Linked DNA regions of Hymenobacter swuensis DY53. The protein of the gene in region 1 interacts with the protein of each later gene in a pairwise test. Links are inferred from orthologs where the notes say so. Each region holds a gene or a part of one and is shown on either strand. Other genes may lie near its edges.

Region 1 (5,324 bases):
TCGTGGTGGACAACCTGACTGATTTCCCGGTGCGCCAGACATACCTCAACGGGGAGTTGGTAGCCGAAAACGGCCGAACCCTGATTCCGGCCGTGCCGGTGGCCGTGGTCAATAACTTCGACACCAACCCCACCGCCCCAACCGATTTCGCGCTGCCCGCCCCACAGGCGGCGGCCACCGTGCGCGTTATCGAGTGCTTCGACGGCCAGCTCATCACGGCCCGCCACGACCTGCCTGCCCGCGTGGAAAACGGCCTCGTCCTGCCCGACATAGCGCAGGACGTACTCAAGCTAACGGTGGTGAACCGCTACCATGCTGCCCCGCCGGCCGTGGCTTTCATCCAGGGCTTCGGGTTGCAAGGCGGTGCCCTGGCCAGCAGCGTCGGCCACGATTCGCACAACATTACTGCCGTTGGCTGCGACGATGCCAGCCTAGCGCGCGCCGTAAACCTAGTCATTGCGGCCCGGGGCGGTTTGGCCGTCGTTACGGCTGATGGGCGGGAATTGGTGCTTCCCCTGCCCGTGGCCGGCCTCATGTCGGACCAGGAAGGCTACCACGTAGCTGAAGCCTACGCCGCCGTAGATGCGTTGGCAAAGGAGCTGGGCTCCCCGCTCCAGGCTCCGTTTATGACGCTTTCCTTTATGGCCCTGCTCGTCATCCCCAGCCTCAAGCTCAGCGACAAAGGTCTGTTCGACGGCGAAGCCTTCCGCTTCGTGGAAAACGTGGTGTAAAATGGAGAAGCGAGACTAGAGAAGTGAGAGGAGAGACTTTCGTTCTGGCAATGTGCCATTGAACGAAAGTCTCTCCTCTCACTTCTACTAGTCTCGCTTCTATTACTTAAAACCGCTTTTTGAGTAGTTTCTCCATCTTTTCCTCGGTCAGGGGCTTAGCCAGATACTCTACGCCTTCGTTACTGGGCCACGCGGGCGGTGTCAGCGGCGTGCATGGAGGTGGTGAGTACGGCCATAACAGTTTGCTCCCGCACTGAATCAGGCAGGGCACTGTAGAGCTTTAGAAACTCGAAGCCATCCATGCCTGGCATTTTCAGGTCTACAAATACCAGGTCGGGCGCGTCCTCGGCCGGCACTTCGCCTTTGGAGCCGCCCCAGATCTGCTGGTAGGCCTGTTCGGCTTTGGAGAAAGTGTGTACCTGATCGGCCACTTCCAGCCGGCTCAGCAGCCGGTTATTCAGGAAGCTGGTCGTTTCGTTATCGTCTACCAGCACGACGTTCCGCAGCTTTCGGGCCATAATTGGGGTGTATTGATGAAGTAAGACAAGCAGCTGCGGCCTCGGGCTTATAACCAGCCCTGCGCCCGCATCCAGTCGTCGTTATAGATTTTCCCCAGGTAGCGCGTACCGTGGTCAGGCAAAATGATGACCATCGTGTCGCCTTCCTGCAGGTATTCTTTAGCATATTCCAAGGCCCCATGCACTGCCGAGCCGCACGACCAGCCTACGAACAGGCCTTCTTCTTTGGCTAAGCGACGCGTCATGACGGCAGCGTCCTGATCGGTTACTTTAATGAACAGGTCAATCAAGTCGAAGTTAACATTCTTGGGCAGAATATCTTCCCCAATGCCTTCCGTCTTATAAGGATAGATTTCGTTCTCATCGAAAATCCCCGTCTCCTTGTATTTCTTGAACACCGAGCCGTACGTATCGAGGCCCACCGTTACCACGGCCGGGTTCTGCTCCTTCAGGTACTTGGCCGTGCCGCAGATGGTGCCGCCGGTTCCTACGCCACAGGCCAGGTGCGTGATGGTGCCTTCCGTCTGCTTCCAGATTTCGGGGCCGGTGCTTTCGTAGTGCGCCGCCGTGTTCGACATGTTGTCGTACTGGTTGGGGTAGAACGAGTTGGGCGTTTCCTCGCTCAGGCGCTTGGCCACCGAGTAGTAAGAGCGCGGGTCTTCGGGGGCCACATCTACGGGGCAGACCACCACCTGCGCACCCACGGCCCGCAGAATGTCCTGCTTTTCCTTGCTCTGCTTGTCGCTCATCACGAAGATGCAGCTGTAGCCTTTGGCAATGGCGGCCAGGGCCAGGCCCATGCCGGTGTTGCCGCTGGTGCCCTCGATGATGGTGCCGCCGGGCTTGAGCAGACCAGCTTTTTCGGCGTCTTCCACCATTTTCACGGCCATGCGGTCTTTCACCGAGTTGCCGGGGTTGAAGTATTCTACCTTGGCCAGCACGGTGCCTTTGATGCCGTCGGCGACGCGGTTGAGTTTCACCAGCGGCGTATTGCCGATGGCCTCAACGATGTTATTAAAGTACATGGGTGAGAAGGGTAAGCGGTTTTGAGAGAGAGGGCCGCAAAGGTACGGATTTCGGGTGGGAGCGGCAGGGTGCCGCCCGCAGTAAGTGACACCAACAGCCCCGCGCCGCTCAGATACCGTGTTTCCGCGGGAATGACAAACAATGCTTCGCCCAACAGGCAAAAAAGCCTACTTTTGCGCACCGTCGGTTTTGCCCGGCGGCCTAGTACCCCACCCTCAACCCGCATCTTCCGCTAACCCCACTTCTATGAGTGTTCTGGTAAACAAGAATTCCAAAGTGATTGTGCAGGGCTTCACCGGCTCCGAAGGCTCGTTTCACGCCCAACAGATGATTGAGTACGGCACCAACGTGGTGGGTGGCGTAACGCCTGGCAAAGGCGGTTCGCAGCACCTGGAGCGTCCCGTGTTCAACACCGTGGCCGAGGCCGTAGCCGAAACCGGCGCCGATACCAGCATCATCTTCGTGCCGCCGGCTTTCGCCGCCGACGCCATCATGGAAGCTGCCGACGCGGGCATTAAAGTTATCGTAACCATCACCGAAGGCATTCCAACCAAGGATATGATTGCGGTGAAGGAATACCTGAAGGGCCGCGAGGGTCTGCGCATGATTGGGCCGAACTGCCCCGGCGTGATGACCGCCGGCGAGTGCAAAGTGGGCATCATGCCCGGCTTCATCTTCCAGAAAGGCCGCGTGGGCATCGTGTCGAAATCGGGCACGCTGACCTACGAGGCCGTTGACCAGCTCACCAAAGCCGGCCTGGGCCAGACCACGGCTATCGGCATCGGCGGTGACCCCATCATCGGGACCACCACCAAGGAAGCCGTAGAACTGCTCATGAACGACCCCGAAACCGAGGGCATCGTGATGATTGGCGAAATTGGCGGCGGCATGGAAGCCGAAGCTGCTCGCTGGATCAAGGAAACCGGCAACAAGAAGCCCGTGGTAGGCTTCATCGCCGGCCAGACCGCACCTCCCGGCCGCCGCATGGGCCACGCCGGTGCCATCGTAGGTGGTGCCGACGATACGGCTGCCGCTAAAATGGCCATCATGCGCGAGTGCGGTATCCACGTGGTGGATTCGCCCGCTGAAATCGGTGACACCATGCTACGCGTACTGGGCGCGAAGTAATCTTCGCCTGCCTGTTTGCCTGACCGGCCGCTTCTGCTACGCAGAGGCGGCCGGTTTTTTTGCGCCGGATCGTATCTTATTCGATATACGCTATATACTTGTGCCCTCGGCCTGGCAGCGGCCCGCCGGGTTATCCGACTACTTTCTTATGTTTTTGCTATTATCCTCCTCGCTTCTGCTGCTTACCGCATCCCCCGACACTGCCCGCCTGCGCCAGCACCTGCCGGAAGTAAACGTGCATGCTCAGCCCCGCCTGCTGACGCTAAGTCCGCCCGGCGAAACCAGAGGCCTGCGCACCGCTTTTGGGCGGGAACTGACGCCTGGGCGCGCCGTAGCCGTGTGGCACGGGCCGCCCGATACAGCGCGGGTGTACGTGGTGCGGGCCGTACGGCTGCGGCTGGGTGCGCGCATGCCTGAAACGGTGCAGGACCTGCCCAAACACCGTCGCAACCTGCCCGAAGGCCGTCTGCAGCTCTGGCTTAGTCCGGGAACCCTTACTGCCGGCCCCGAAACCGCCCGGAATCTGCTGACGCAGCCGCTGCTGCTCACGGCCGAAACAGCAGTGGAGAAAAAGGGCTGGCTCCGGTTTGATGTTTCAAGCCAGCGGCTGCTCCTGCCCCGGGCCGGCGTATTTGTGGTAGCCGCTGGCCTACCTACCATCCCAGAGGAAACCTTCGTGCGCCACCGGATTCTGGCCGCCACGTACGACGGCAAAACGCCTCCGCAGGACCTGGATTTTCGGAAAATACAACCCGGCACGAGTACCCGCTCCTATGGCTACGAGGAGCTGCGCCGCCCCGATGGTAGCACACGGCTGGTAGCAACAACAACTTTCCCGACCCTGGCTTACCGGCTGGTGAATACGGCAGCGGATTGTCATTCCTGGCTGCTGGTCGGCCGGCGGGGCCAGCCCCCGAGTTGGCAGTCGGTACCGCAGGACCTGGCCCCGATGCGCCGGGCACTGCCCCGGGAATCGGTGAGCGACTACAATTATGAGCTGGAACTGGAAGTGGAAGAATTATGAACCTGCATTTACCTCTGCTGCTGCTATTGCTCAGCCCCGTTATTGCCCACGCCCAACTGACAATCACCGACTCAGCCCGCACTATTGCCTTGCCAGAAGTAGCGGTACGGGGGCATGTAGCAAGGTCGGTGACGGGTACGTTTCACGGCAGCTACATCCGGGGTACGCGCCCCCTGGTGCCTCAGCAGCGCTGCGTTGTGTGGCTGCCGGCTCCCGATTCCGGCCAGACATACACTTTGGCTTCGCTGGTGATACCGTTGCACTGTCGCTTTACGGCGGGGCGTTTACAGGTGAGCCTCCACCAACGGGGAGCGGGAGCGGAAATGCTGGGGCCGGAACTGCTGAAACAGCCTTTTTTGTTTGCGCCACCTGATTCTATCCCCAAGCGCCGGACGCAGTTGCGGCTCGACTTGCGCAATCAGCGCATACAGTTGCCTGCAGCCGGGATATATGTGGTATTGGAGAGCCTGCCGACAGTTGCGGATGAAGTGTTTATCCGGCGTGATTACATCCAACGACGCAAAACCAAGAAGGACGGTTCAGCCGTAGTGCAGCCGTACATTCTTACCCAGCGCGGCACTGACACTACTACCATCTGGACCCCTACCGATGCATTTCCGAAGCTGCGCCAGAGTCCGGCGGGCTACGTTTCGAATACCTGGATGCGCTGGGCACCACATCTGCCCTATAAGCGGGAAGGCCTGCAGACGTTCCGGGGTAAATCGGTGCAGGCGTTTGATACGGTGGTCATGTTGGAACTGGAGCCGATTGAATGAAACAGCAACGCTACGAGGAGTTAGCGTTTCTTTGGCCGCATAGCGGGCTGCCAACCGATACCGATACTCAGCAGCGGCGTGGGCACCCCGGCAACCTCCCAACGGGCATCGGCCACCCTAT
Region 2 (5,463 bases), 710 kb from region 1 along the record:
TTTCCGAGGGCTTGTGGTCGGCGCGGCGCTCCAGGTTCAGCATCCCGAGCAATTCGCGGGCCCGTACGCGGGTTTCCTTTTCCGAGCGCCCCGCTAGGTAAGCCGGCAGGCACACGTTTTCGAGGGCTGTAAACTCGGGCAGCAGGTTATGAAACTGGAAGATGAAGCCGATGTGCCGGTTACGAAACCGCGCCAAGTCGGAGCGGCCCAGGGAGCTGACCGATTCACCATCGAACAGCACCTCCCCCGAATCGGGGTTGTCGAGCGTGCCCAGGATGTGCAGCAGCGTGCTTTTCCCGGCCCCGGAAGAACCCACGATGGACACGATTTCCGACTTTTCAATGGTCAGGTCGATGCCCTTGAGCACTTCCAGCGTATTATATTTTTTGCGGACGTTAATGGCTTGCAGCAAAATGGGGCTTGATGTAGTGGGAGCCAGGGTACGGCAAGCAAATCTACGTAAACTCGGGCGTTGCGGTGGTGCCGGGGCCACAATCGGCCCCGGGCCACGCTAGGAAGTCCCGAATCGGGCTATCTTCCCGTTATCTATGCTTGTTCCGATGCCCGCTTTTCGTTCGCGCCGGTGGCTGTGGGCGCTGCTACCGCTGGGGCTGCTGCTGGCGGCCGCACTCGTCCTGCTGCGGCCCCGCCCCGTCACTACCCAGCTGCCCCCGCTACCCCCTGCCGGCCCGCCGCCCGCCGATGACCGCCTGCGCGGCGTCAGCTGGGTGGCCGGCGACTCCGTTTCGGCCCTCGACCTGGAGCCCCTGCGCCGCACCCACGTCACCTGGATTGCCCAGACGCCTTTCGGGTGGCAGCCCGGGGCGGCCGTGCCCGAGGTGCGCCTGAATACCGGCAGCAACCGCCACTACTGGGGCGAGAGTGACCGGGGCGTACTCCTGACGGCTCAACGAGCCCGGCAGCAGGGCATCCGCACGCTGCTCAAGCCCCACCTGTGGCTGCGCAACGGCGGCACCTGGCCCGGCGACATCAACATGACCTCGGCGGCCGACTGGGACGCGTGGTTTACCAGCTACTCCGTGTTTATCCTGCACTACGCCCAGCTAGCGGAGGCCGGCCACCTCGAAGCCTTGTGTATTGGTACCGAGCTGGAGCACGCCAGCGGCCCGGCCCACGAGCAGCAGTGGCGGCAACTGATTCGCCAGATCCGGGCGGTGTACCACGGCCCGCTAACCTACGCCGCCAACTGGAGCGGCGAGTTTGAGCAGGTGCGCTTCTGGGATGCGCTGGACTTCATCGGGGTGCAGGCCTACTTTCCGCTCAGCACCACCAACAGCCCTACGCAAGAGGCACTGCTGCAAGCCTGGCAGGCCCCGCTCCGGCGGCTAGAAGCCGTGCAGAAGCGCTACCGCAAGCCCGTCGTCTTCACCGAAATCGGCTACAAGACCACCCCCGACGCAGCCATTGAGCCCTGGGCCTGGCCCGACCGCATGGCCGTGCTGACTACGCCAGACGAGGCCACCCAGGCGGCCTGCTACACTGCTATGTTCGAGACGTTCTGGGGCCGCAAATGGTTTAAGGGCCTGTTCGTGTGGAAGTGGTACCCCGGCCTGCAGCCCGACGGCTCGGCCCGGCGCCACCTGGACTTTACCCCCCAGCACAAACCCGCCGAGCGCGTCATGGCCGAATGGTACGGGAAGTGAGTTGCCGATTCTCAGTTGCCAACGGAACGTCATTCCAAGCATATGGCGCATCAAGCCAGGGACGGAGCGTAGTCGAGGAATCTCACGTGCTGATGTTGTGATGCTAACCCGGTTACTATTGCTCCCTGGTTCAGAGGTTAAACCCTGAGCTAGGCATTAACAAAGCCAGACATGCTGCTTCTTGGCAACGTCAGCACGCGAGATTCCTCGGCTGCGGCTCCGCCTTCGCTCGGAATGACGTTCTGTTGGCAGCCGGCAACTGATAACGCGCAACTGGCAACCGGCAACATATAACTCATATCAACTCATTTCTGCCTACTTTCGCGGCAGCAAACCACCCCCATAACGACCCTTAACTGACCTCTATGAACATTCACGAGTATCAGGGCAAAGACATTCTGAAGCGCTACGGCGTACGCGTGCAGGAAGGCATCGTGGCCGATACGGCTGAAGAAGCTGTTGAAGCCGCCAAAAAGCTGACCGAGCAGACCGGCACCAGCTGGTATGTGATTAAAGCGCAGATTCACGCCGGCGGGCGCGGCAAAGGGGGCGGGGTGAAACTCGCCAAAAACCTGGAGCAGGTGCAGGAAATTGCCGGTAACATCATCGGTATGCAGCTGGTAACCAAGCAAACTGGTGCCGAAGGCCGCAAAGTGCACAAAGTGCTGGTAGCTCAGGACGTGTACTACCCCGGTGAGTCGGAAACCAAGGAGTTCTACATGAGCGTGCTGCTGGACCGTGCGACCGGCAAGAACGTTATCATCTATACCACCGAGGGTGGTATGGACATCGAGGAAGTAGCCGAGGCGCATCCCGAGAAGATCCACAAGGAGTACATCGACCCGCGCGTAGGTCTGCAGGGCTTCCAGGCCCGTAAAATTGCCTTCAACCTGGGCGTTGAGGGTGAGGCCTTCAAGGAGATGGTGAAATTCGTAGCCGCCCTGTACAAGGCCTACGACGACACCGACTCGGCCATGTTCGAAATCAACCCTGTGCTGAAGACGTCGGACAACAAAATCCTGGCCGTTGATGCCAAGGTGACGCTGGACGAAAACGCCCTTTACCGCCACAAGGATTTCGCGGCCCTGCGCGACACCAACGAGGAAGACCCGCTGGAAGTAGAAGCCTCGGCCTCGAACCTGAACTATGTTAAGCTCGACGGCAACGTGGGCTGCATGGTGAACGGTGCCGGCTTGGCCATGGCCACTATGGACATCATCAAGCTGAGCGGCGGCGAGCCGGCCAACTTCCTCGACGTAGGGGGTGGAGCCAACGCCCAGACCGTAGAAGCCGGTTTCCGCATCATCCTGAAGGATCCAAACGTGAAAGCCATCCTCATCAACATCTTCGGCGGCATCGTGCGTTGCGACCGGGTGGCGAATGGCGTGGTGGAAGCGTACAAGAACATCGGCGACATTCACGTTCCCATCATTGTGCGTCTGCAAGGTACCAACGCCGAGGAAGGAGCCCGCATTATTGATGAGAGTGGCCTGAAAGTATATTCCGCTGTGCTGCTGAAAGATGCCGCCCAGAAAGTAAAGGAAGTACTGGCAGAGCAGAACATTGCTTAGCCTTTTCGACAGGAAACTGTTTCTTTGCAAAAACCCGCCCGGTACGTACCGGGCGGGTTTTTGTTTGCCCGATTCCTAAACCCTGGAGATGAGGCTTGCGTTTAGAGCAATTCACTGGATATATCCTATGATAAATAAGACGTTTACGCTTTTTCTGGTTGCTTTCAGCTTCAACACCTTTGTGCAGGCGCAAAGTCCAGTTACTGCGCCAGGCGGCCCCGACTACCCCTACATCACTACCCTTGACCCGGTAGAGTACCCATTTCTGTTCAGCTCCCCTAAGTCGGAATACCTGACGAAATTCCGGGAGATGTACGGACTGGAAGAAGTGGTATGTAGGGAAACCTCTGATCTGGGCCGGGCTCGGGCACTATGCCAATGGGTGCATTTCCGCTTGGAACACGACGGCCACAAAGTATTTAAGTCCCAGGATCCATTTGCCATCCTGAAGGCCGCCCAGGCCGGCCAGCTGGTACAATGCGTGGAGTATGGATTGGTGCTGGCGGCAGCCTTCAACGCCATTGGTATTCCGGCCCGGCCCTTGTATCTCAAAGCCGAAAACGTACAGACCAAATCGTCCGCTGCCGGCCACGCTTTGGCGGAGGCTTGGCTGCCCGATCTGGGCAAGTGGGTAATGGTAGACGCGCAGGCGGATATCATTCCGCTGCTGGGCACGACCCCACTTAATGCCGTAGAACTCCGGCAGGCCCTGGCTACCGACAACGACGACCTCACCGTATTAACCTCCACTGAAGCCAAGCCGAAGTCGTACTTCAAATGGGTAAACCAGTATCTGTTTTACTTTGATACGGTGATGGATAACCGCTACGGCGTAAAGTCAGCACGCACCGGGCTGATGCTGGTGCCGCTGGGTGCCCACAAGCCGGTTATTTTTCAGCGCACGGAGTCCATCCACAATATTCGCTATACCAATTCCGTGGCGACCTTCTACGCCATTCCAGTCCAAGCCGACTGGCTGACGGCCAAATCAGGCAGCCCACTGGCACCCTGATCCTATATTGGTCACGCACGCATAAACGGCCTGAGCACTTTGCGTGCTCAGGCCGTTTATCTTATATCTTACTGACTAACAGCAGCAGACTAGCGCCTACGCGCCTTCTTTTTCAGCAACGCCGGCATTTTCCTCGGCCTGCACGGAAATACGCTCCCCCTGCACGCGCAATTCCACTTCCATATTGCCGCGGGTACCTACGGAGTACGGGCAAATTTTGTGAGCCTGCCGAACCATATCAATGGTTTTTTCCCGGTCGAATGCTTTCAGATCAACATCCAGAATAGCCGACAACCCGTATCCTTCGCCTTCCTGAAATAAGGATACTGAGCACTTCACCTCGGTCTGCGGGTCGAGTTTGTCGCCAGCTCGCTGCGCAATGACCAGCAGCGCCTGCTGAAAGCAGGACGAGTAGCCGGCAGCAAACAATTCTTCAGGATTGGTAGCGCCCTTTTTACCTCCTAGCCCTTCTGGCACCGACATATCCAAGTCGATGATGCCGGTGGCAGAACGGACGTGGCCGCTCCGGCCGCCAATTGCCGATGCTTCAGCAGTGTATAAGGTCTTCTTTTCAGTACTTGCCATAAAAGTGGGGGTCGATGAGAGAATTTACTCTTTGGCTAACTGGCCTGAGCTATGGAAGGTTACCTCTGACAGGTACAGGATTTTGCAGAAAAACGCACTTCAGGTTTGGCAGCAGTAGGTTTTCTGGCTAGTTTTGCGGCTCACTACCGGGTTGCGTAGTACAACGGATAGTATGGGAGCCTCCGAAGCTCTAGATCTAGGTTCGATTCCTAGCGCGACCACCATTAGCCCTAATAACCACTTGTTAAATAAGTAGTTATTAGGGCTTTTTTCTTTTATCAGGACAACTCACGAAAAAAACCAGTTATATTTTTACTTCAGCCATTTTGATTAACATATCCTCCACTGGTTGGTGTATGACTATGGGAATTCGGGTGGCATTATTAGCGGCAGCTGAGCCCGAATAGACATAAGAAATTTCTTCCCCACGCAGGCAATGGTCTAGGCTGTGTGGACAGCTAGCGCATCTAATCGAGTGCAGCGAGCAGATAGGCTACGGCTAAAAAATAGGTAGCGGGTTTCTCATAGCGAGTGGCAAACCCACGCGCCTCTTTGAGGCGGCCGAAGAAGCATTCGACCTTGTTGCGGTCGGGGGTAGAGGTTTTCGTCGTAGTCCCGTTGGGCGAGTCGG

The links. Proteins that work in one complex are often made in the same cells at the same time.
Region 2: the proteins of sucD (region 1) and sucC interact in binary tests that used the Escherichia coli proteins (3 or more experiments, as listed by UniProt). The link is inferred for Hymenobacter swuensis DY53 from one-to-one orthologs.

What each region holds. Positions count from the first base shown.
Region 1 is NZ_CP007145.1:719,249-724,572, reverse strand. Bases 1,704-4,462 are described here. They hold sucD (succinate--CoA ligase subunit alpha), read left to right. Parts: upstream 1,704-2,521; coding sequence 2,522-3,403; downstream 3,404-4,462. Other genes in these bases: HSW_RS04580 (hypothetical protein), read left to right, coding at 4,424-4,462; HSW_RS04585 (hypothetical protein), read left to right, coding at 3,552-4,427. Also shown: ade (adenine deaminase), read left to right, coding at 1-731; HSW_RS04600 (response regulator), read right to left, coding at 911-1,249; more of HSW_RS04580, read left to right, coding at 4,463-5,203; HSW_RS04575 (hypothetical protein), read right to left, coding at 5,224-5,324. UniProt on the Escherichia coli protein: Succinyl-CoA synthetase functions in the citric acid cycle (TCA), coupling the hydrolysis of succinyl-CoA to the synthesis of either ATP or GTP and thus represents the only step of substrate-level phosphorylation in the TCA.
Region 2 is NZ_CP007145.1:1,425,367-1,430,829, reverse strand. What follows is about bases 1,235-4,132. They hold sucC (ADP-forming succinate--CoA ligase subunit beta), read left to right. Parts: upstream 1,235-2,029; coding sequence 2,030-3,235; downstream 3,236-4,132. Other genes in these bases: HSW_RS07615 (transglutaminase-like domain-containing protein), read left to right, coding at 3,363-4,132; HSW_RS07625 (glycoside hydrolase family 113), read left to right, coding at 1,235-1,664. Outside these bases: HSW_RS07630 (ABC transporter ATP-binding protein), read right to left, coding at 1-412; more of HSW_RS07625, read left to right, coding at 561-1,234; more of HSW_RS07615, read left to right, coding at 4,133-4,247; HSW_RS07610 (organic hydroperoxide resistance protein), read right to left, coding at 4,344-4,832. UniProt on the Escherichia coli protein: Succinyl-CoA synthetase functions in the citric acid cycle (TCA), coupling the hydrolysis of succinyl-CoA to the synthesis of either ATP or GTP and thus represents the only step of substrate-level phosphorylation in the TCA.